Regions from separate parts of the Brevibacillus sp. FSL K6-2834 genome, predicted to be linked through region 1. Evidence: riboswitches for the same ligand, from Rfam matches in the RefSeq annotation. Region 1 holds a riboswitch; each other region holds the start of a gene.
What was found. Region 1 has a riboswitch for lysine ahead of NST96_RS26845 (transporter substrate-binding domain-containing protein). Riboswitches for the same ligand answer to the same signal wherever they lie in the genome.

Region 1 (5,545 bases):
CTTGCCGACGGAGCGGAAGCTTCATGGAAACAACGGTTCCGCCCGTAGGCGAATCAGTTACGATGAAGGTTCCGTGAAGAGCTTGCATCCGCTCGTTCATCGACTGAATTCCATTTCCGCTTTTTTGGTTTACAAGCCCGACTCCGTCATCGGTAATCGTTACCCAATAATGATTGTCCATGGTTTCCAATTGTAGCGTACACCGCTTGGCCCGGCTGTGCTTGACGATATTCGTCATGGCTTCGCGGATAGAGAGAGCGACCATCGTCTCCTCCACACTGGATAACAGCGGAGGCTTCCCCTTTTCCACGACTTCAAATTCGATACCCGCTGTGTGCAGCAGCTCTCGGGAATGCTCTATTTCATTTGCCAGAGAGGTGAATTTCATATCAGAGACCAGTTCTCTGACTTGTTTCAAAGCGATTCTCGATGTGGCCAGGATATCCTTCAGCTCTTCCTTGGCCTGCGAGGGATCTTTGTCTATCCATTTTGTAGCCAGCTCGCTTTTCAATTTGATCATGGTCAGGGTTTGCCCCAGTGTATCATGCAGATCTCTCGCGATACGCTGCCTTTCCTCCTGTTGGATAAATTTTCCGAGCTGTTTATTTGCGGCATCCAACTCACCTTGCAGGGTCTTCGCTTTTTCTTTGATATAAATCACAATCGGAAAAAACATTTGAATAATCATAAACGGGAGAAGGATCGAATTCTCATCGAGAAGGTTGCCCGTTCTCTTCCAGAAAACAGCCATAAACATGAGGGCGATGGCTGCAATCCCTACACCAATATGCCATTTGGACTTTGATCTTCCCAGAAGATCAGCAAAGATGAACCCATAAAACAGGAGATTCGGACCGACATACATACCGAGCAGAGCAAGCGTAACAAAGCCGGTGAGAACGGCCGCCAAAAGGTATAGATTCCGATACCAAAGCCCCATGTAAAATGAAACGAGGAATGCCAGCAGAAGAATGAAGCTTCCCGAGAGACCAAGCGTTGAATTCGAACGTAGAACATAATAAAACAAAAACACAACCGATATGACATCTAAGAGCAGATAGTTTTTGATTTGTTCTCTCGGGTAGAGCTTCCTTATCATTGATAGCCTCCAGAGCGGTTATCTCGTATCGAAAATCCCTATTGCACGTCTACGGAGCGTTTCCATAGGTCCAAACCTGAAACCTTGAAGCCATGCCGTTGCAAACAGTATTTGGAATACGGATATTCCGATCCAAACTACGATAATTGTCACGGAATCCAGCTTTCCGCCAAGAGCAAAACCCCAACCGTAGAAAAGAATGGAACAAATGATATTTTGCATGACATAGCAGCTTAAAGACATTTTTCCGGCATTTTCAAGAAGGCCCCAAAGCCAATTCAACTTCGTATATTGTATCATTCTTCCAATAATCGCCAAATACCCTACGGAAAGAAGGGGCGCGAATAAATAGCGAACAGGGAGATCAAAAACGCCTCCAGGGATAAAAATCAACAGGTTTAAAGGCAAGCCGATAAACATTCCCAGTTTGAAAAGCTTGTCGCGCTGTTTTTTGCCGTTCTCATCTTGAGAAAAGACCCCCGCACGCATGAAGCGAACACCAAGCAAAAATAAAAAGACATTCATGGGAATCGTGAAGATCGCTTCCAATCTAAGCGGGACGAAATGAGACAGGCGATAATGGACTTGCTGCAGCCAAGAGCCGTCTCTATAAAGAGCGATGACTTCGTCAGAACCGCGCAGTGTCATATTGGCATCAATCAGACTAATCACCAGGATCCCCAGGATGGCAGTTGCATGCAGGCTTCCAAGCACTTTCATCGTTATGGATATCAAGCGGTCGCCGCCTTTGACGATGTAGGCGACGATCATTGCAGTTATGCCATAGCTCATTAAGATGTCATACTCCATGACCAGGGTAAAATGCAGCAAGCCTTCCAGGAATAATAGCGAGGATACCCAAATATAGATTCCAGGCCAAGCGTTCCCTTTGCGAATGGCTTGCTGATATTTTAGCTCAAGTCCTACTCCAAACATGATTGTCAACAATCCCAGCAGCTTCCCGTTGACGAGAAATAACACGATCATCCTGATGAGATCGTCTTTTGCCCACCACCCAGAATAATCATATGTCGTAAGGTAGGTAAGATCCCCCAAATGGGCGAAAATCCATATGTTTGTCCCTAACGTCCCGAGGATTGCAAAGCCTCGCAGAATATCAAGAAGACGGATTCTTTCTTTGCGTTGTTCCATATCCCTCACCCTTTTGCGTATGAATTTCATGTAGTCTTAGTGTAGCCATGAAAAGAGCGAGGGAACATTCACACCTGTAAAGAGATGTTTATGACTCGTGTCATAAAGTTTGTAACAAGCAATCAAATCAAGCCGTTTGCTGGTCGGCCTCAGCTGGTGGAATTGGCTCAAGGCTGTTTTCCAAGGGACAGGAAGAGGATGGGAGTCCCCGCTATGGTAAGTAACAAATGATAAAATACGGGTGATGCTATGTTTATAAGGAGATTGGTACCGTTCGTCGTCTGTTTCCTGCTGGCTGCTTGTGCGAGCTCTACTGTAAGCATTGATAAAATAAAAAAACTGAGCTTTCAAGTATTCTTACCGGAGTCTCTGCCGGATGGTTATACTGAACAAAAAACGCTCTTGGATCTAAATGAAGGGTCTCTCTTAATCTCGTACGTAAACAGCGATACGTACATTGAACTTCTGCAAATGAAGAAATCAACATACGACTACCATCCGATGATCGAGTGGTACGCAAATAAAGGCAACAGTCAGAAATCCGATGATCGGTTTGAGATAGTCGGCAATTATGTGGTCGATATGGATAATTCGTTAAACAAACAAGGTGTGTGGGAAGCAGTATTTCTGCCGAAACAAGACTTGGACAGTCAGACGAAATACAACGAGCTTCGCTATTATCATCTGCAGTCAAACAGCAACGAAGAAGAGCGGAAAACATTCATGGAGAGCCTCGCCCCCATACATTGATGAGAGGAATAAGTCTTTTTGCGCATACAGGAACGCAAAAAATAGTCTGCCAGCATCATTTGGAGAAAAGACCCAGGTTGACAGAATTAACATAACATTGTAAACTCAAAAACATAATTGAATATGGACCTCACTTAAAACAGTGAGGTAGAGGTTGCGATATTTAACAGTCCTTGGCGGAGTTCGAGAAAGCGTTGATGCCAGGGAGAAGGAAATGTCGCCGAAGCTTGCAATATTTCTCGGTATTGCATTGCTGGGTCTGCAGTTAAGAGCTGCAGGACTGTCTCAATAAATGACCCGATTTATTGAGTTGTGCTATCTCATCTGGGAAAAGAGAGGTATTTGGGCAACTATGTTTGTAGTGCGACCTGAGTCTATCTCAGGTCGCTTTTTGCATTTTTTCAGCCAAAAAACCAGAAGCCAAAGGAGAAAATGAACCATGAAAAAACAGTCATCATTCATAGCTATGTTTCTATCCGCTGTACTTTTGCTCGCAGGATGTGGGACAGGCGGAGGCAGCTCGCAATCTGCCTCAACCGATGAGGGAACATTCAAGGTAGGGATGGAAGCGGGATACGCTCCGTTCAACTGGACCCAAATGGACGATTCCAACGGTGCTGTGAAAATCGACGGCAATGCGGAGTACGCAGGCGGATACGATGTAGAAATTGCGAAAAAGATTGCGGATGGCCTGGGCAAAAAATTGGTCATCGTGAAAACGGAGTGGGATGGCCTTGTTCCTGCATTAACCTCCGGCAAAATCGATGCGATCATTGCAGGGATGTCTCCAACTGCAGAGCGCAAACAAACGATCGATTTCTCGGACAACTACTATAAATCCAATTTGGTCATGGTCGTGAAAAAAGGCGGAAAATACGAGAACGCTACTTCGATCCAGGATTTCAAAGGGGCAAAAGTGACTGCCCAATTGAATACATTCCACTATTCCGTGATCAATCAAATCGAGGGCGTCGTTCAGGAGCCTGCGATGGACAACTTCCCGGCGATGCGCGTAGCGCTTGAATCCGGAATGATTGACGGTTACGTCTCTGAGCGTCCGGAAGCCGTCAGTGCCTCCACGGCCAACCCGAACTTTGCCATGGTCGAGTTTACGGATGGATTTACGACCTCGGAAGATGATACGGCCATCGCTGTCGGCGTGAAAAAAGACAGTGAATGGACGAAAAAAATCAATGAGATTTTATCCGGCATTTCGGAGGAAGAGCGTACCAGGATCATGGATACAGCCATCAAAAATCAACCAGCAGCACAATAATCGCTTGCGAACCGGCTGCATCTCCATGCAGTCGGTTTTATGCGCATAGGGCAGGGGAGCTTCCCTGCATGAACGGAGGAGAACGATGAGCTTCGAGTGGATTGTAAAAATCATTTCCGAAAACTGGCCCATGTTCCTTCGCGGAGCGGGAATGACCCTATTCATCGCTTTGCTCGGAACGATTTTGGGAGCCATCATTGGCCTATTGATCGGGCTTATCCGGACGATCCCCGTTCCGGAGCGGGGAGCCAAAAGGGCGATTTTGAAAGCAGTCAATGCCATTCTAGCTACGTATATCGAATTTTTCCGGGGAACACCGATGATTGTGCAGGCGATGGTCATCTACTACGGTTCCGCCTTGGCATTCGGGGTTGATATGGACCGGATTCTGGCCGCCGTCTTCGTCGTGTCGATTAATACGGGAGCGTACATGGCCGAGATTGTTCGCGGCGGGATTATTTCGATTGACAAGGGACAGTTTGAAGCAGCCCATGCGATTGGGATGAATCACGTTCAAACGATGATGAATGTCGTGCTGCCGCAAGTGATTCGCAATATCCTGCCGGCAACGGGGAACCAGTTTGTCATCAATATCAAGGATACTTCCGTACTCAATGTCATTTCGGTCACCGAATTGTATTTCACGACCAAATCGATTGCCGGGAATAACTTCAGATATTTCGAGTCCTTTTTTGTTGCGTGTGTGATGTATTTCATCATGACCCTGATCGTCACGAAAATTTTGCGCTATTTCGAAAGAAAGCTGGAAGGCCCGGACAATTACGCCGTAATGGCGAATCCCGTGCAGGTAGAAGGCAAGAAATAATCGAGGAAGGAGGCGAGCATATGGAGGCCATCATAGAAATTAAACACGTCAACAAATACTTTGGCAGTCACGAGGTATTAAAGGACATCGATTTTTCGGTCAAAAAAGGAGAAGTCGTCACGATTATCGGTTCCTCCGGATCGGGCAAATCAACGCTGCTTCGATGCATCAATCTATTGGAAAAGCCGAGCGGCGGGGAAATTATGTATAAGGGTGAAAACATTTTAGACGAGAAGCACGACATTTTCACCTACCGCCGAAAGCTGGGCATGGTATTCCAGCAGTTTAACCTGTTCAATAATCACAATGTGCTGAGCAATTGCGTGGTCGGGCAAGTAAAGGTGTTAAAGCGATCCAAGGATGAAGCTGAAAAAGTCGCGATGAAGTATCTCAAAATTGTCGGGATGGACAAGTATGTGAACGCCAGGCCGAATCAATTGTC
Region 2 (5,545 bases), 1.9 Mb from region 1:
GAAACGATAACGAAAATACCCATGGTTACGTAAGTGGCAATGCGTTGGGAACGCGGGCCGACAGTGATTCCCCAGTGAACGAGGAAAGACCAGATACCGTTGGAAAAGTGGAACACGGTGCTGAGAATCCCGATTGCGTAGAAAATGATCATTACAGGACTGCTCAGGATATTGGCCATCATGTCATAGTTGACTTCGGCACCCATCGCTTTTGGAATACGTGTCTCAAATACGTGCCATGCGATAAAGATGAGCGTGATAATACCTGTCAGGCGCTGCCACAGGAACATCTGGTTCCGGAATTGACTGAAGCTGCCGACGTTGTGCTTTGCTTGGAAAGCAATGTAGATCCCATACACAGCGTGGAACAGGATGGGAATGTAGATAAAGACAAATTCCAAGACAATCAAAAACGGAACATGTTCAATCAATCCTACGACCTCATTGAACGCTTCCGGTCCTCGGGTTGCCTGATAGTTCGCTGTCAAGTGGAACAAGAGAAACAGCCCGACTGGGAACAAACCGAGTAATGAGTGAAGCCTGTGACTCAAAAAGCTATGGCCTTTCGCCATACAGTGGTCCCCCTTTCAATTATATGTCGCGTCCTTTTCATAGAGCTTTTCTCCACTATCCTAACCCATTGCCACCATGGTTACACATAATCGAAGGGCGACTTTCTCCCTGGGCGTGGCAAATTGTGTCGGAATACGGAAAAAAGTTGGGCAAAACGTTGACCAAAACCAATTGTACTCCTGTCTTTATAGAGCGTCAAGACAATGAATAGACTAATTCTATTTTTAGAATGGACTAAAAAAATTTGCTATTTTCTATGAATCTGTCATATCCCGCTTCTCTTTCTCATACTACTATATCAAGTAACAAACCAGACCGCATTCTCTCGCAGGCCTCGGTGCAAAACCTTTGCAAAAAGGGACAAGCACCGGCCGCCTGTGCTAGAAAAGGAGGCATCCCGGTGAAAGAACAGGAACAACTCGGGGCACTGCTCCCCTCCCGTGTCATTACCGACATCGAACGCATTCACATGCCCTACCTGGGCTATCATCTGCTTCGCGAAAAACTGACAAGCACTCTTTTGGGAGAAAGCGAGCAAGCCATTCTCCACTGGCTGGGAAAAGACATTGGCCGTCAGATTCCGATCCAGTCCGCAGCGGGCCTCGTCATGCCTTTTATCAGGCTGGGCCTCGGCAAGCTGGATGTCCTGGAGGAGGGAGAGCGTCATTATCGATATCGATTGACGCACACGATTTTTTCATACATGCCGCCTGAACGAATTTTGCGCTCTCTGGCCCTGGAATGCGGAATCATTGCCGGAGCCGTCAACAGGTGGCAGGGCAGGGAGCCGGAGGTGCGAATGGAGCTGGCCGAGAAGGGGAGCGTCTTGATCTCTTTGGCTGTTTGAATGCGTGATTCTTCTGGTGCCATCACCTGAACAAAAGTCCCGGATCAGCTTCCCTATATTTATATAGAAGAAACAGGAAAAAGGAATCAAATGCGCCTCGCTGCAATGAACAGCCAGACGGTCATATTTAACCCCCCTCTTCAACGAAAAGGGGGGAGGCGACTCTTGTATGTGGTTGTGCTTACAAACTGTGCACCACGGCTTCTTCGCTTACGTCCAAGCCGTAGGCCGTATGCAAGCTGCGAACTGCCAGTTCCGTAAGTTCTGCGGGAATCACGCAAGAAACCTTGATGTCGGAGGTGGATACCATTTTGATCGTGATGTCCTGCTCGGCCAAGACGCGGAACATCTCGGCGGCAACCCCCGGATTGTTCACCATGCCGGCACCGACGATCGATACCTTGGTCAGGCCCTCTTCATGATCGACTTTTTCAAAGCCAAGCTCTGCCTGATTGGAGGAGAGGGTTTCCAGCGCTTTTGGCAGGTCGCTGGCAGCCACCGTGAACGAGATGTTCGTCACGTCCGCATCATAGGAGCTTTGGATAATGATGTCTACGTTTACCTGGTTGTCAGCCAGCGTATTGAAGAGGCGGGACAGGGTTCCCACTCGCGCAGGCATGCCCACGACCGTCAGTTTTGCCACATCTTCATCATGTGCCACGCCGCTTACTACTCTTCCTGTTTCCATATTGGCAACCTCCTCTACGTACGTACCTTCTTCAGCCGTAAAACTGGATCGGACGACGAGCCGCACTTTGTATGTTTTGGCCGCTTCCACAGAGCGCGGGTGAAGAACACCGGCCCCCAGATTGGCCAGCTCCAGCATTTCGTCATATGAGATACTGTCCAGCTTTTGCGCGGACGGAACGACCCGCGGATCGGCCGTATACACGCCGGCCACATCCGTAAAGATCTCGCATCTGTCGGCATTCAGGCCGGCTGCAAGCGCTACGGCAGAAGTATCGGAACCGCCTCGTCCCAATGTGGTTATTTCTCCTTCGGCACTGACCCCTTGAAACCCTGCCACAATGACGACACGTCCCCGGGCCAGTTCCTTTTGAATCCGCTCGGTTTTGATTTCCGTGATCCGCGCTTTGCTGTGGATCGCTTCTGTTGTGACACCAGCCTGCCAGCCGGTGAGAGAAATGGCGTCATAGCCGCGCTGATGCAGAGCCATGGACAAAAGTGCGATGGAGACCTGTTCACCTGTCGCCAAGAGCATATCCATCTCGCGCTCCGAAGGGTAGGCGGAAATTTGTTTGGCCATATCCACCAGCACATCTGTCGACTTGCCCATCGCGGATACGACAATGACCATATCATGGCCCGCTTTTTTATATTCAATAATCCGGTCTGCTACTCGAAAAATGCGTTCAATGCTACCAACGGAGGTCCCTCCGTATTTCTGCACGATCAACCCCATGCGGCTTCTCTCCCTTTTCCTTGAATAGACCAATGTCTCTATGGATATTCTCTGTCGAAACGAAACGTTGCATGAGTCTTTTCCTTATCAAAAAAGGCAACGACAAGGAAAATACCTGCCGTTGCCTACGTAATAGACAATATCGGTTCCTCCTTCCCTGGACCACGCAAGCCGCTGGCACAAAGCATGACAGTACAGCCCCTGTCATCTACACGCAGCAGACTCGTGAGATAGCTCTCCATCCGGCAATGGGGTATTGCTCAGATGACAGTCCTGTATTTGTTCAACACAGGCCCAGCACGCAAGGAAGCGGGTCTTCCCTCCGTACTTCGGCGAATCCCCCTTTCCGCTACCCGTCAACGATCCCGATCTCAGGGTGGTACTCATGGTTTTCGCGCCTCTACCTCACTCCAATAAAGGGAAGTGAGGTTACATATTCTGTTTGAAAGGGATTATATCACGCAAAAGGCACCGGTTCAAATATTATTTTGAACAATTTCTCAGCTCACATCTTCCTGAGATGGGCGATAATCTCCCGGGCCAGCTTGTCGCCAATCCCGAGCTGCCTGAAATCCTCGACAGTCGCCTCTTTCATCTTTTTCAGCGAACCAAAATGCTGGAACAGAAGCTTGCGCCGTTTTTCGCCGATGCCGGGAATGTCGTCCAACTGGGAAGAGAGCATCGTCTTTGTCCGGGCCTGCCGGTGAAACGTAATCGCAAATCGGTGGACCTCATCCTGCACGCGCTGGAGCAGGTAAAACTCATAGCTGTCCCGCTTCAGCTCGACCGGCTCGGGCGGATTCCCGTAGAGGAGCTGGGCAGTCTTGTGCTTTTCATCCTTGGCCAGACCGCATACCGGGATGTAGAGCCCCAATTCATTTTCCAGCACATCTATCGCAGCGCTGATCTGTCCTTTGCCTCCGTCAATTACGATCAGGTCGGGCAGCGTCTGGTTTTCCTTCAGCAGGCGCGTGTACCGGCGCCGGACTACCTCGCGCATCGAGCCGTAATCATCCGGCCCCTCGACGCTTTTGATCTTGAATTTCCGGTACTCTTTTTTGTCCGGGCGTCCATCTGTAAACACGACCATCGCAGAGACCGGCTCTGTCCCCTGAATGTTGGAGTTGTCAAACGCTTCGATCCGGTGCGGGGTTCCGATCCCGAGAATATGGCCCAGATTGTGCACAGCCTGAATCGTCCGGGCATCGTCCTTGGACATGAGCGCAAATTTCTCCTGCAGGGCAATGCGGGCATTCTCGCTGGCCATCTGCACCAGCTCCCGCTTTTTGCCGCGCTTCGGCGCATGCACCTTCACGCCCAGCCACTCGGCGAGCAGCTCCGGATCGCTTTCCTCCGGCAGCAGGATTTCCCGGGGGAGGGCATTCTGCTTGTCAAAGTAAAACTGGCTGACGTAGGACATGAAATCCTCTTTTTCGCCGCCGTAGTAAGGAAAAGAGGTCGTATCCCGCTCAATCATTTTGCCTTGCCTCATATAGAAAACCTGGACGCACATCCAGCCTTTCTCTACAGAAAATCCGATGATGTCGCGGTCGACCGTATCGGTGAAGGTCACCTTTTGCTTCTCCATGACCGCCTCGATGCTGCGGATCTGGTCACGGTACTCCTTGGCCCGTTCAAACTCCATATTCTCCGCCGCCTGCTGCATTTTCTCCGTCAACTGCTTTTTCATTTCCTCGTGGCCGCCGTCGAGAAAACGGGCAATCTCCTCGACCAGCCGCTGATTCTCCGCCGCCTCTACCTCGTACACACAAGGCGCCAGACATTGTCCCAAATGGTAGTAGAGACAGACCTGCTTCGGCATCGTTTTGCACTTGCGCAGCGGGTAGAGTCGATCCAGCAGCTTTTTCACCTCGGAAGCCGCGCCCGCGTTCGCGTACGGACCGAAGTAACGTGCCTTGTCCTTCAGCACTTTGCGGGTAATCTCCAGCCGCGGCTGCGCTTCGTTGGTGATCTTGATGTAGGGGTACGTCTTGTCGTCCATCAGTTTGACATTGTAGCGCGGATTGTGCTTTTTGATCAGATTGCACTCCAGGATGAGCGCTTCGATCGCTGAAGAGACGACGATGTATTCAAAATCGGCAATCTCGCTGACCAACAGCTGCGTCTTGCCGTCATGGCTTCCGGTAAAATAGGAGCGAACGCGGTTTTTCAGCACTTTGGCCTTGCCCACGTAAATAATTTCGCCCTCTTCGTTCTTCATCAGGTAGCAGCCCGGCTTATCCGGCAGGACTGCCAGCTTGTCTTTCAAGGAGCTGTTCACGGCTGCTCCCTCCCTTTCATGTACTCTCTACTCTCATAGACCGCTTCTGCGGTGCTGGGCAAGCGGTTGTTCCAGTGTATAAAAATCATCCTCCAGAGCGCTCATCCGCTCCAGCATCAGCTTGCGGCAATCCTCAACCGCCTGATTGTAAACGACAGGACCCAGGGTTTTCACAAAAAAATCAAGCATCTGCTCTGCGGCCAGACGCCCCAGCTCTTCTCCCCGCTCATCCTGAAAATACAACTGAACCTGGTTGATCACATGCTCTCTCTGTTCACGTGGAAACTTTGTTATTTTCACCTGAGTTCCTCCTCCCGCTCATTTGTCACACGTTTCTTTCATAAAAGATTTTGCAGGAAAACCATGTATGGCAATCTCGGTACATCGAGGTGACTGGCTCAAATTTGAAATGCGCACCGAA
Region 3 (5,545 bases), 1.4 Mb from region 1:
ACCGGGCATCCAGAAAAACTTCACGTCTTCCATGACCAGCGTTGTCGGCTCTGCCTTCAAGCTGCCCTTTTGATTCAATGGCGAACCCTCTCGCTCCAGTGTCGCTGCAAATGCCGTTACGGGATTCAGCAGCAAGGTATTGCTCACAGGATCGGCCGATTTGCCGCTGGCGTTTTTCGCCTCTGCCTGGACAGGCGTCGGCCCCACTCTCAGCACTTCGCCGATTTCCTCGCCGCTTTTCTTGCGAGCCGCTTCCACTTCAAATGTATAGGTGACCTTTTGTCGCCCATCTCCCAAAGAAGACGGCTTTGCTTCATACAGCGCTGAGGCGGGGAGCTCAGCACCGCCAACCTTGACTGTCAGCTTCATCGGGAACGACTCTGGAAAATCGATGACTTCCGCCGTTACAACCGCTTTTTCCGGATACATCGCATCCCAGCCATTGTTCGCAGCAAGGTCGAGGACTGGCTTGCTCGTTACCGTAATCTCACTTGAGGAGGAGAATTTGCCGTCCGGTGTTCTGGCGGTAATGACCGCACGCCCTGGCTTCACCCCCGTGACGATGCCGTTGGAGGAGACTGTAGCGACCTTGCTGTCAGCAGACGTCCAGATCACGCTTTGATCGGCGTTGTCAGGCGTAATTCTGGCCTTCAAGCCGACCGTCTCCCCTACGAGGATCGAGGCTTTTTCCGGGGTGACCTTCAGTCCTGTCACTGGCGGAATATTCGTATCCACCTGCAGTGTCAAATTGTTGAAGAAACGGCTGTTGACCGCGTTTCCTTCCCGGTACGTCAGCTGCGAGTCGGACAGCAGGTACGTGCCGGTCCTGGTCGGCTTCACGGTTATGCCAAACGAAACGGGCGCAGCCTGATACACATCCCCTTTGCGCTCGTAGGTGATGTCCGGAAGCTTCAGCGTCAGCGTCCCATTGTCGCTTCGCTTGCTCCACGACTTATCGATGCTCTCGATTGGCACCTCCGCAGGGAACGGCTCGGTCAGCGTAACGTCCGTGACGGCGAATGTCTCCGGCAACGGACCATAGCCCGCAAAATTAGCGATTACCCTGTTGTTGACTACAGACAACCCAAAAGTGGCAAAGGCGTTGACCGTGACCGAATCGCGGCCCTTCAGCATATCGGCGAGCTGGCTTTCGTCTACCAGGGGAATGGTGATTTCCTTGACTCCCGAGCGGATCAAATCTTTCAGCGTGTCCAAAATGTCATCCTGCTTTGCGCTCGGTTCCGCAGTGAGCTGTTGGTTGACAGACACTTCGCCGCTATAGCCCGATCTCATCACACTGAGAAAATGGCTTTTTCCTCTTCCACCCAAAGCAAGTCCGCCGTTGTTCGAATTCCCCTTTCCGTTCACCTTCACTTTGTCCAGTTCATAACCGATGTCATAGACTTTTCCGTAGACAAACGGCTGATTCAGCAAAAAGAACGGACGAATCCCCGTTGCTCTGCCGGCGGGTTTGTCGGCCAATCCTTCAGCCGAAAAGGACTTGGGCGTGACCGTGTAGCGGATTACACTCGTTTCCCCCAGCTTGATCGCCGATTCGGACAGGGAACGGGCGAGGTCCACCGATGTGAGCGGCGTATGGACCGTCACCTCGTATGTGCGTTTCGTCTTTCCGTCCTGCGCCGTGACGACGATCGTGACCTTGGTCGCACCCGGCTTGACCGGGATCACCTTGGGGGTGCCGCTCTGATGACCCTCTCCGTTTACGGTCATGCTCGCCCTGCTGTCTTCGAGCGTGGGGGTGATCGCAACAGTTTGGACATGGCTGTTCAAATGAACGTCATAGCTGCCTTGCGACCTGTCAAAGCCGGGCTCAAGCGGGACCAGTGTCTCCCCTTTTACCGTCAGATTTTGCAGGTAGGCGTTGTCGCTTGGCTGCGGGGCGAGCTGAAAGTCCAGTATAGCGGTGTCTCCTGCCTCAAAGTTTTCAATCAGCTTGAGCTGCGGGATGTACCCGTCCTTGGCCGCTTCCACAGAGACCAGACCTGCGGGGACATCCTGGAGGATGTACTCGCCTTTCGCATTCGTCACTGCCGAAACAATTCCCCCGGCAGATACGACAGCACCCGCGAGCGGCTTGGGAGGCGAGCCCGAATCCGTAACCTTGCCTTTGATCGTACCGGTGTGCTTGTACTCTCCGAGATTGATCAGCAGCTTGACAAAATCGATGGCTGCGCCGTCTCCGTACGGATTTCGCGTCGTCTTGTCATCGAGAAGGATGGTCAGGCTTCCGTCCTTCAAGAGCGGCAGGTATTCATCCGGAATTTGGACGCTGATCAGCTTTCCGATCGGCCCATGCTGGTTGAGCGAGTTGATAACGTTCTCCAGAAACGGCGCCCGGACGCCGTTCAGCTCGGCTGTATATTTGACCCGCCCCGGATACTTCCGCGGCTGATAGTCATTGATGAACATCTGGAGAATGGCCCCTTCGATCGGGGTGTTTTTCGTGTCAAAGGTTACCTTGATGGGAACGACCGGATTGGCTGTCTTGCTGTAATTGTTTCGGGTATAGCCGTCCGCCACATGATCATTGGCATCATTTTTGGGGTTCCGCAAATCCGGATATTGAAAGGAGCTGATCACCATCAGCTGGTCCGTTCCTGCCGGATCGGTCGGCTGGTGAGTTACTTTCGGATATGGGGCCCCTGTGCTTTTTCCCGAAAATGGATCGTAGCCGTTCGGCCAGCCTCCGCCCAGATTGTCGATATCCCCGACCCGGACCATCAGATCGGCCTCTGTCGTATCGTACTTTACGGCATACGGCTTGGACCAATCCCCGTTTAACGGATCGTTCGTGCGATTTACCGCCGACGCAGCCATAGCAGGACTGCTTGTCCATTCCAGCGAAAAACCGGTAAAGCAGATCAGAAATGCGAGGCACATCAAAAACAGTCGATGCAGACTCCGCTTCATGAAAACGGCTCACCTCTTTCCTTTATTTGCGTTCGAGCTATGCAGTGTCTTTGAAGGGAAGACATCTAACATTCCTAATTATGGTACTATTTTACCATGAATAAAGACTCAGATGACTAGATGGTTTTTGTAGCATCTGTTACACATTTTTTTGCAGCCTGCGATCCCATTAGCTGTCATATCCACACCATAATCTTCATACTGTCAGAGCATGGCCCTCTTTTCCTTCGTACCCTTCTCCAGCTTCGATAAACCAAAAATAATAGACCGTCGCGATGTCCCGGACCTCACTGCCACAAAATCACACTTGATTTTAAAGGAAAAACCCATATACTTGAACCATAACATAATCTCATAGCAATTATCCTCATCAGACACGATGAGGATAGAGGTCGCGGCTTTTATATTATTCTGTACGAGATCCAGAGAAGATTGATGACTCCAGAAGAAGGAAAAGCTGCCGAAGTCTGCCGTGTATTCTCTGTACACACAGGCTGGGGCTGTACCCGACAAGGGACAGAACTGTCACGTTTGCCAGCCGAGCAAGCGTGGTGTGCTATCTTCCGTGAAGGCTTGGTGGGGATTGGATCATACCGCCCTTTTGCCGTTTTTGGCTTGTGGTGGTATTTTTATTTCCGGCCTTCCTTCCCGCAAATCAAGAGAAAGGTCGTGTTTTTATTTTATGTCTTCCAATCAATTGCAACGCGGATTGAAAGCCCGTCACTTGACGATGATCGCCATCGGCGGATCGATCGGTACCGGACTTTTCCTGGCGAGCGGCGGCTCCATTCACTCTGCCGGTCCGGGCGGTGCTTTGGTTGCCTATATAGCGATCAGCCTGATGGTCTTTTTCCTGATGACGAGCCTCGGTGAGATGGCGGCGTTCATGCCGGTATCCGGCTCCTTCAGCACTTATGCGTCCAAATTTGTCGATCCGTCCCTCGGCTTCGCGCTCGGATGGAATTACTGGTACAACTGGGCGATCACGATTGCCGTCGAGCTTTCAGCCGGTGCGCTCATCATGAAATACTGGTTCCCGGACACGCCGTCCATTCTCTGGAGCGCGCTTTTCCTCGTCCTTATGTTTGGCTTAAATATGTTATCAGTAAAAGGATACGGCGAATCCGAATATTGGTTTTCCTTGATCAAAGTAAGTACGGTCATCATCTTTATCATCGTCGGCGTATTGATGATTTTTGGCATTATGGGCGGCGAAGCAGTCGGCTTCCACAACTTTACCAAGGGAGATGCGCCGTTCAGCGGCGGCTTTATGGCGATGCTCGGCGTCTTCATGATCGCCGGCTTTTCCTTCCAGGGAACCGAGCTGGTCGGGATTGCCGCAGGCGAGAGCGAGGACCCGGCCCGCAACATTCCGAAAGCCATCAAGCAAATCTTTTGGCGCATCCTGCTGTTCTATATTTTTGCGATCTTCGTCATCGGGATGCTGATCCCGTACGACAATCCGAATCTCATAAACAGCGACATTACGGACATTGCAGTCAGCCCGTTCACGCTGGTGTTTGAAAAAGCGGGGTTTGCCTTTGCCGCTTCTGTCATGAACGCCGTCATTTTGACATCCGTCCTCTCGGCGGGCAACTCCGGGATGTACGCGTCTACGCGGATGCTGTATGTTCTCGCCAAAGAAGGAAGAGCTCCCAAGCTTTTTGCCAAAGTGAACAGCCGCGGCGTGCCGACCAACGCCCTCCTGCTGACAACGCTTATCGGGATGTTTGCCTTTCTGTCCTCGCTGTTCGGGGATGGCACCGTCTACGTCTGGCTCTTGAATGCTTCCGGGATGTCCGGCTTTATCGCCTGGCTCGGGATTGCGGTGAGCCACTACCGCTTCCGCAAGGCGTATCTGGCACAAGGCTACGATCTGAAGCAGCTGCCTTACCGGGCGAAATGGTTCCCGTTTGGACCGATCCTCGCCTTCATCATCTGCCTCATCGTCGTGCTTGGCCAAAACTACACCGCCTTTACCGGCGAGACGATCGACTGGGGCGGCGCACTTGTATCGTACATCGGCCTGCCGCTCTTCATCCTCGTCTGGCTGGGCTACAAATACACGAAAAAAACCAAGGTCGTTCCGCTGCACAAAGTGGATTTGACCAACGAGCAATCATAAGCGGCGGCTCTCCTGCTCTCCTGCAATGATGTGCTCACCATCCAACAGGCAAGGCCGGGATCAGCTCCCGGCCTTTTTCCATGCACGCCAATCTTATTTGGCAGAAACCTTTTGGACAAAACGTCCCATCCGCTCCAGCGCCTTTTGCAGCTGTTCCAGCGAAGTCGCATAGGAGCAGCGAATATGGCCCTTGCCGCAGTCGCCAAACACATCACCCGGCACCACTGCCACCTTTTCCTCCATCAGCAGGCGTTCGGCAAATTCGGCTGCCTCCAGGCCCGTAGAGCGAATGGAAGGAAACGCGTAGAAGGCTCCCTCCGGCTCATGGCAGGCCAGGCCGATGTCCTGAAACCCTTGAACGACGAAATTGCGGCGCTGACGGTAGCTCTCCACCATCCGCTCCATGTCTGCCTGTCCGTGACGCAGCGCTTCCAAGGCAGCCATTTGAGCCATTACCGGCGCGCACAGCATCGTGTACTGATGGATTTT
Region 4 (5,545 bases), 1.9 Mb from region 1:
CGCATGGAAGAAGGAAAAGTGAAACATCTCAAGCTGGGAGTCGTAAAAGAAATTGAGGATTTTTCGGGTTTTGATTCACTCTCGGAGTTGGAAGCATTCGCAAAGGAATGCTTGCGGACCCGATGCCTCGTAAACAAGCAGAAGAAACGCGATAAACGGCAAAGGGGTTGAACGGATCGTGGAGCTTGAAGATCGAGTGACACTAACCCGTAAGTTGGATGAGGTAAGGAAATGGGAATCAGACCAGAACGATCTGTGGTTTTGGGAAAAGCTTGGGCGCCTCCCCTTTGTCTTTCTAGACCGGATCACGCCAAACGTGGTGCGGGACAAACTTGGCACAGCCGTCGACGAACTGGTTGCCTTTTTGGAGAACGGAGGGAAGTACCTGGTACGTGAGCAGGATATCCACACCCGCTTTCAGGAAGCGTTCCCGAGGAAGGACGAGCAGTCGCTAGAAACGCTTCCGATCAATCAGCGTCCACTCGCGCAAATGGATAAAATCGCCGCAGAGCTGAGCGAGTCGCGTGCCACCTTTGCAGCCGTACAAGGAGCCACCACAGGCTTTGGCGGCATCTTTACGCTTGCAATCGACATTCCTCTGCTGCTGGGCACCTCGCTAAAGGTACTGCAGGAGATGGCGATTTGCTACGGCTATGATCCGCAGGACAAGCGGGAGCGGCTGTTTATTGTCAAATGTCTGCAGTTCGCTTCCTCGGATATTGTAGGAAAGCAGGCGATCCTGGAGGAGCTGTCTTCTTTCGACAATCCTTCCAAAGAGCGGGATGTACTCTCTCAGCTTCAGGGCTGGCGAGAGGTAGTGGTGACCTACACGGAAAATTTCGGGTGGAAAAAGCTGTTTCAGATCGTACCGGTCGCGGGAATGCTCTTCGGCGCTTATCTGAATCGCTCGTCTGTCCGTGACGTGGCGGAGACGGGCATGATGCTGTATCGCAAGAGAAGGATTCTCGAGCGGCTTGGCACGGAGGCGTAGCTGTAGTGTGAACAAAAGCCCAAATGGCCGAATCGGCCGAACAAATTGCCCAGCCAAACGCCGAACCGAATTATTGAACCGATTTTCTGAATTGCAACCGTCCAGATTAAGTGATGCTGCCGCTCCTACGTCGTCTCCAGCTCCTCGGCGGTAATGGCAAAGATCAGGTGATCCTCCCATTTACCGTTGATTTGCAAATAGCGAAGCGACAGTCCTTCTTCGCGAAATCGGTTTTTCGCAAGAACCTTGATCGAGCCTGTATTGCGCGGCATGACCGCAGCTTGAACCCGGTGAAGCTTTGCTTCGGTAAACGCAAATCGGATGACTTCTCCTACTGCTCTGGTCATTATTCCTTTGCCGTTATGAGATTGATCGAGGAAATAGCCGAGTGTAGCGTTTTGCCAGGCTCCGCGCACGATATTGGAGAGGTTGACGCGGCCGACGAGGGTTTGATCAGGGCCGACGAAAATGCCGAACGAATAGCCTGTCCCTTCGCGAAAGCTTCGCTCTGCCTCCTCCAACTGCTGGTACTGCGCTTCAATTGTGTAAAAAGAAGCGGGGCGGATGGGTTCAAAAGGCTGCAGAAATTGGTGGTTTTGTTGCCGCAAAGAGGCCAGGGCAGGGGCATCGCTTGCAGACAAGGGACGAACAAGAAACGCAGAAGGTGCAAACATCTTCAGGTTCAGCCTCCTATTCACATATAGGGTGGATGGAAAGTTTAGCATGAATCAGGACTGTTGAAAAGAGGGAAAAGGGAGTCGCTGACAATGCCGTCCAGCAGGAGCGGCCCACTCTCGATTCAACAGTTGCCACCGGGTACGGAATTTGGTACAGTACAGGGTAAGTAAAGCTGAACAATTGCATATTGCCTTCTAAATAGAGGCGCGCTGCGGATGAGTACTTCTTTTCATCAGGAATGGGGAAAGGGAAGAGGAGAAAAGGCCAAAGCGCCGAAGTTCTGGCCGCATCCCCATTGGCGGCAGGGCTGGGGTGCTCGTGAATAATGATCATCCTGTCATAGGAGAAGTTTCTCTTATGGAGCGCTATTTACGTTTGCTTGTCCGGTATCAAAAAGCAATGAGTATAGCGTTTGCACTCATTGCTTTTTCTACATTCATTTCAAGAAAAGTGGAGGAGAAGTACTGTGAACATGATGGATGCCAATGAAATTATCTCGTTTATTCAAAAAAGCGAAAAGAAAACGCCTGTAAAGGTATACCTCAAAGGGGATTTGGACGGCATCGACTTCGGTCCCAGCGCAAAAGCCTTTTTGAACGGCGGCACGGGAGTCGTTTTCGGGGAGTGGAAGGAAATCCAGCCTGTTCTGGAGCAGCATGCGGATAAAATCGCGGATTATGTAGTGGAGAGCGACCGCCGCAACTCTGCGATTCCGCTTTTGGATACAAAAAACATTCAGGCACGCATTGAGCCAGGCGCAATCATTCGCGACCAGGTGAGCATCGGCAACAACGCCGTCATCATGATGGGAGCTTCCATCAACATCGGAGCCGTCATCGGAGAAGGCACCATGATCGACATGAACGTCGTCGTCGGCGGACGCGGAACGATCGGGAAAAATTGCCACATCGGCGCAGGTGCTGTCATTGCCGGCGTGATCGAACCGCCATCTGCGTCTCCGGTCGTTATCGAAGACGATGTCGTGGTAGGAGCAAATGCGGTCATTTTGGAAGGGGTTCGCGTCGGAAAAGGCTCCGTTGTAGCCGCAGGAGCTGTCGTTATCGAGGACGTTCCGCCGAATGTGGTAGTAGCTGGTACGCCCGCACGCATTATCAAGCAAATCGACGAAAAGACACGCTCCAAGACGGAGATCAAGCAGGAGCTGAGACAGCTGTAAGGGAGAGGGTAGGCATGGACTGGCGTTCGCTTGATCAACAATACATCGTCTCTACGTACAAAAGACTGCCGATCGCTATCGCCAAGGGCGAGGGAAATTACCTCTACGACACGAATGGCAAGGGATATCTCGATTTGTTTACCGGACTTGCCGTAAACGTGCTCGGCCACTCTCACCCGCGGATTATTCAGGCCCTGCGGGAGCAAGGGGAGCAATTTTTGCACATCTCCAATATTTTCCTCAATCCCCCTGCGATCAAGCTGGCGCAGAGGCTGATCGAGCATACCATCCCGGGGAAAGTCTTCTTTACCAATTCCGGAGCAGAAGCGACCGAGGCGGCTATCAAGCTGATTCACAAATGGACGGCTGCCGAAGGTACGGGACGCTCAGGCATCGTGGTTCTGTCCAACAGCTTTCACGGCCGGACATTGGGAGCTCTTCGCCTGACCAGACAGCCTCACGTCTATCAGGATTTTCCTCAGCCCGATTTTCCGGTCTATGAGCTGAAGGCAGGAGACATTGATCAGCTTCGCGCTGTCTGTGAGGAACGCCGTCCTGCTGCCGTTTTGATGGAGCCGGTGCTGGGCTCGGGCGGTGTCGTCCCTCTGGCTGAAAGCTATTTGCAGGAAGTGGCGGCGATCTGCCAGGCGACAGGCACTTTGTTTGCAATGGATGAGATTCAGACAGGAATGGGACGGACAGGCAAATTATTCGCTTTTCAACACGCTGCTGTGACACCGGACCTCATTCTTTTTGCCAAAGGAGTAGGGGGCGGGCTTCCGCTCGGGGGTGTCATCGCAGGCGAAAAACTGCAAGACTTGTTCAAGCCGGGTGATCACGGCACCACGTTTGCGCCGTCACCGCTCTCTGCCGCCTTGGGGAATGCAGTTCTGGACGAACTGTTGGACGCAGCGTTCCAAAGTCAATTGCAGGATGTGACGCAATACCTGTGGGATCGTTTGGAAGATCTGCGGGCAGCCTTTCCTGAGCAGCTGCAATCGCTTCGCGGAAAGGGAATGATGGTGGGAATCCCGCTCTCGGTTTCACCGGAGGAAGTAAGCCGGCTTCAGCAAAATTTGCTGGAGGAGGGGATTTTGGTCGATGTTACGCAAAAAACCATTGTCCGTTTGCTCCCGCCGCTTACGCTGACCCGCGGAGATGTCGATCGTTTTATGGAAGCCTTCACCCGCGAAATGAGCCAGTTGGCGGCCGGAAAGGAGGCGTAGCAGCGTGAGTGTTTCGACGTTTGTCCGTATCCGCAGAGATCTGCATCAAATTCCCGAGCCCGGGTTCGCGGAGTTCAAGACACAGCGTTACCTGCTCGATTATCTGGAGCAGCTCCCTGCAGAGCGGTTTGAGCTCAAGACATGGAAGACAGGCATTCTCGTAAAAGTGGCAGGCCGCAATCCGAAAAGAACGATCGCCTGGCGCGCGGACATGGACGGGCTTCCCATCACGGAAGAGACCTCCTATCCATTCCGCTCCAGGCACGAAGGGTATATGCACGCATGCGGACACGATATGCACATGGCGATTGGCCTCGGCATTCTGACGCATTTCGTCCATCATCCCATTGACGACGATCTCCTCTTTATCTTCCAGCCTGCAGAAGAAGGACCTGGCGGAGCCAAGCCGATGATGGAGAGCGAGGAGTTTGGAGAATGGCGGCCGGATTGCATTTTTGCCCTGCACATCGCTCCAGAGTATCCCGTAGGCCATATCGCGACAAAGCCAGGCATTCTGTTTGCCAACACATCCGAATTGATGATTGATCTGGTCGGAAAAGGCGGACACGCGGCATTTCCGCATAAGGCAAACGACATGGTAGTCGCGGCAAGCCATCTGGTGACCCAGCTGCAGTCGGTCATCTCCCGCAATATTGATCCGCTGGATTCGGCTGTCATTACGGTCGGGAAGATTGAGGGAGGTACGCGGCAGAACATCATCGCGGAGAAGGCAAGACTGGAAGGGACGATCCGGACGTTTTCCACCGATTCCATGACCCGGGTGAAGGACCGGATTGAAGCCCTGGTCAAAGGGGTGGAAGCGGGATTCGAGTGCAAGGCCGAGATCGATTACGGCTGCGGCTATGCTCAGGTGTACAATCACGAGGAAATGACCCTTCAGTTTATGGACTGGGTGAGGGGAAATCTGCCCGACGTCACCCTTGTACACTGCGCGGAAGCGATGACCGGTGAGGATTTTGGCTTTTTCTTGACCGAAATTCCCGGATTCCTGTTCTGGCTGGGAGCGGATACCCCTTATGGACTTCACCACTCCAAGATCGAGCCGGATGAGCAGGCGATTGAAGTCGCCATCGACGTAGTGACCCGATATTTTACATGGCTCTCCGATCAGCAGGCATGACCGGATAAAACATGTGGATAAAAGCAGGAAAACGACCTCTTGGGGGTCGTTTTTCTATTGTTTGGACATGATGTGACGTGCCTATTCCCGCCAAGCAGGCCATAGCTGTGGATGATGTGGATTTTGTGGATATCGCAGAAAAAACTTCGCGGGGCACCACAACTATTTGCTTGCTTGGGCGTATAAGAATATGGAAAGAAACACTGAGGAAAACAAGCGCTGAAGCGCAACGATACTGGAGGATTGAGTCATGAAAAAAAGGTGGTTGTCTGCCCTGTTGGTGCTGACGGTTGCAGGTGTAGGGAGTACGGCCTTGGGCGAAGGCGCAATGC

Region 2: linked by a shared signal. The riboswitch ahead of NST96_RS08855 (aspartate kinase) and the one ahead of NST96_RS26845 (transporter substrate-binding domain-containing protein) in region 1 are both predicted to bind lysine.
Region 3: linked by a shared signal. The riboswitch ahead of NST96_RS06630 (amino acid permease) and the one ahead of NST96_RS26845 (transporter substrate-binding domain-containing protein) in region 1 are both predicted to bind lysine.
Region 4: linked by a shared signal. The riboswitch ahead of dapD (2,3,4,5-tetrahydropyridine-2,6-dicarboxylate N-acetyltransferase) and the one ahead of NST96_RS26845 (transporter substrate-binding domain-containing protein) in region 1 are both predicted to bind lysine.

Annotation. Positions count from the first base shown of each region.
Region 1 is NZ_CP151945.1:5,578,809-5,584,353, reverse strand. Features, by position in the region: gene NST96_RS26860 (sensor histidine kinase) at 1-1,099, opposite strand, end outside; gene NST96_RS26855 (DUF418 domain-containing protein) at 1,118-2,251, opposite strand; gene NST96_RS26850 (hypothetical protein) at 2,723-3,001, shown strand; lysine riboswitch at 3,142-3,327, shown strand; gene NST96_RS26845 (transporter substrate-binding domain-containing protein) at 3,441-4,277, shown strand; gene NST96_RS26840 (amino acid ABC transporter permease) at 4,363-5,103, shown strand; gene NST96_RS26835 (amino acid ABC transporter ATP-binding protein) at 5,124-5,545, shown strand, end outside.
Region 2 is NZ_CP151945.1:1,790,460-1,796,004, reverse strand. Features, by position in the region: gene NST96_RS08865 (succinate dehydrogenase cytochrome b558 subunit) at 1-572, opposite strand, end outside; gene NST96_RS08860 (DUF2507 domain-containing protein) at 974-1,420, shown strand; gene NST96_RS08855 (aspartate kinase) at 1,602-2,843, opposite strand; lysine riboswitch at 3,067-3,254, opposite strand; gene uvrC (excinuclease ABC subunit UvrC) at 3,349-5,124, opposite strand; gene NST96_RS08845 (DUF2164 domain-containing protein) at 5,158-5,424, opposite strand.
Region 3 is NZ_CP151945.1:1,305,949-1,311,493, reverse strand. Features, by position in the region: gene NST96_RS06635 (cadherin-like beta sandwich domain-containing protein) at 1-2,931, opposite strand, end outside; lysine riboswitch at 3,310-3,498, shown strand; gene NST96_RS06630 (amino acid permease) at 3,614-5,056, shown strand; gene NST96_RS06625 (aminotransferase) at 5,150-5,545, opposite strand, start outside.
Region 4 is NZ_CP151945.1:3,659,243-3,664,787, reverse strand. Features, by position in the region: gene NST96_RS18155 (hypothetical protein) at 1-171, shown strand, start outside; gene NST96_RS18150 (EcsC family protein) at 179-991, shown strand; gene NST96_RS18145 (GNAT family protein) at 1,117-1,665, opposite strand; lysine riboswitch at 1,861-2,045, shown strand; gene dapD (2,3,4,5-tetrahydropyridine-2,6-dicarboxylate N-acetyltransferase) at 2,136-2,846, shown strand; gene NST96_RS18135 (acetylornithine transaminase) at 2,861-4,072, shown strand; gene NST96_RS18130 (N-acetyldiaminopimelate deacetylase) at 4,077-5,213, shown strand; gene NST96_RS18125 (hypothetical protein) at 5,464-5,545, shown strand, end outside.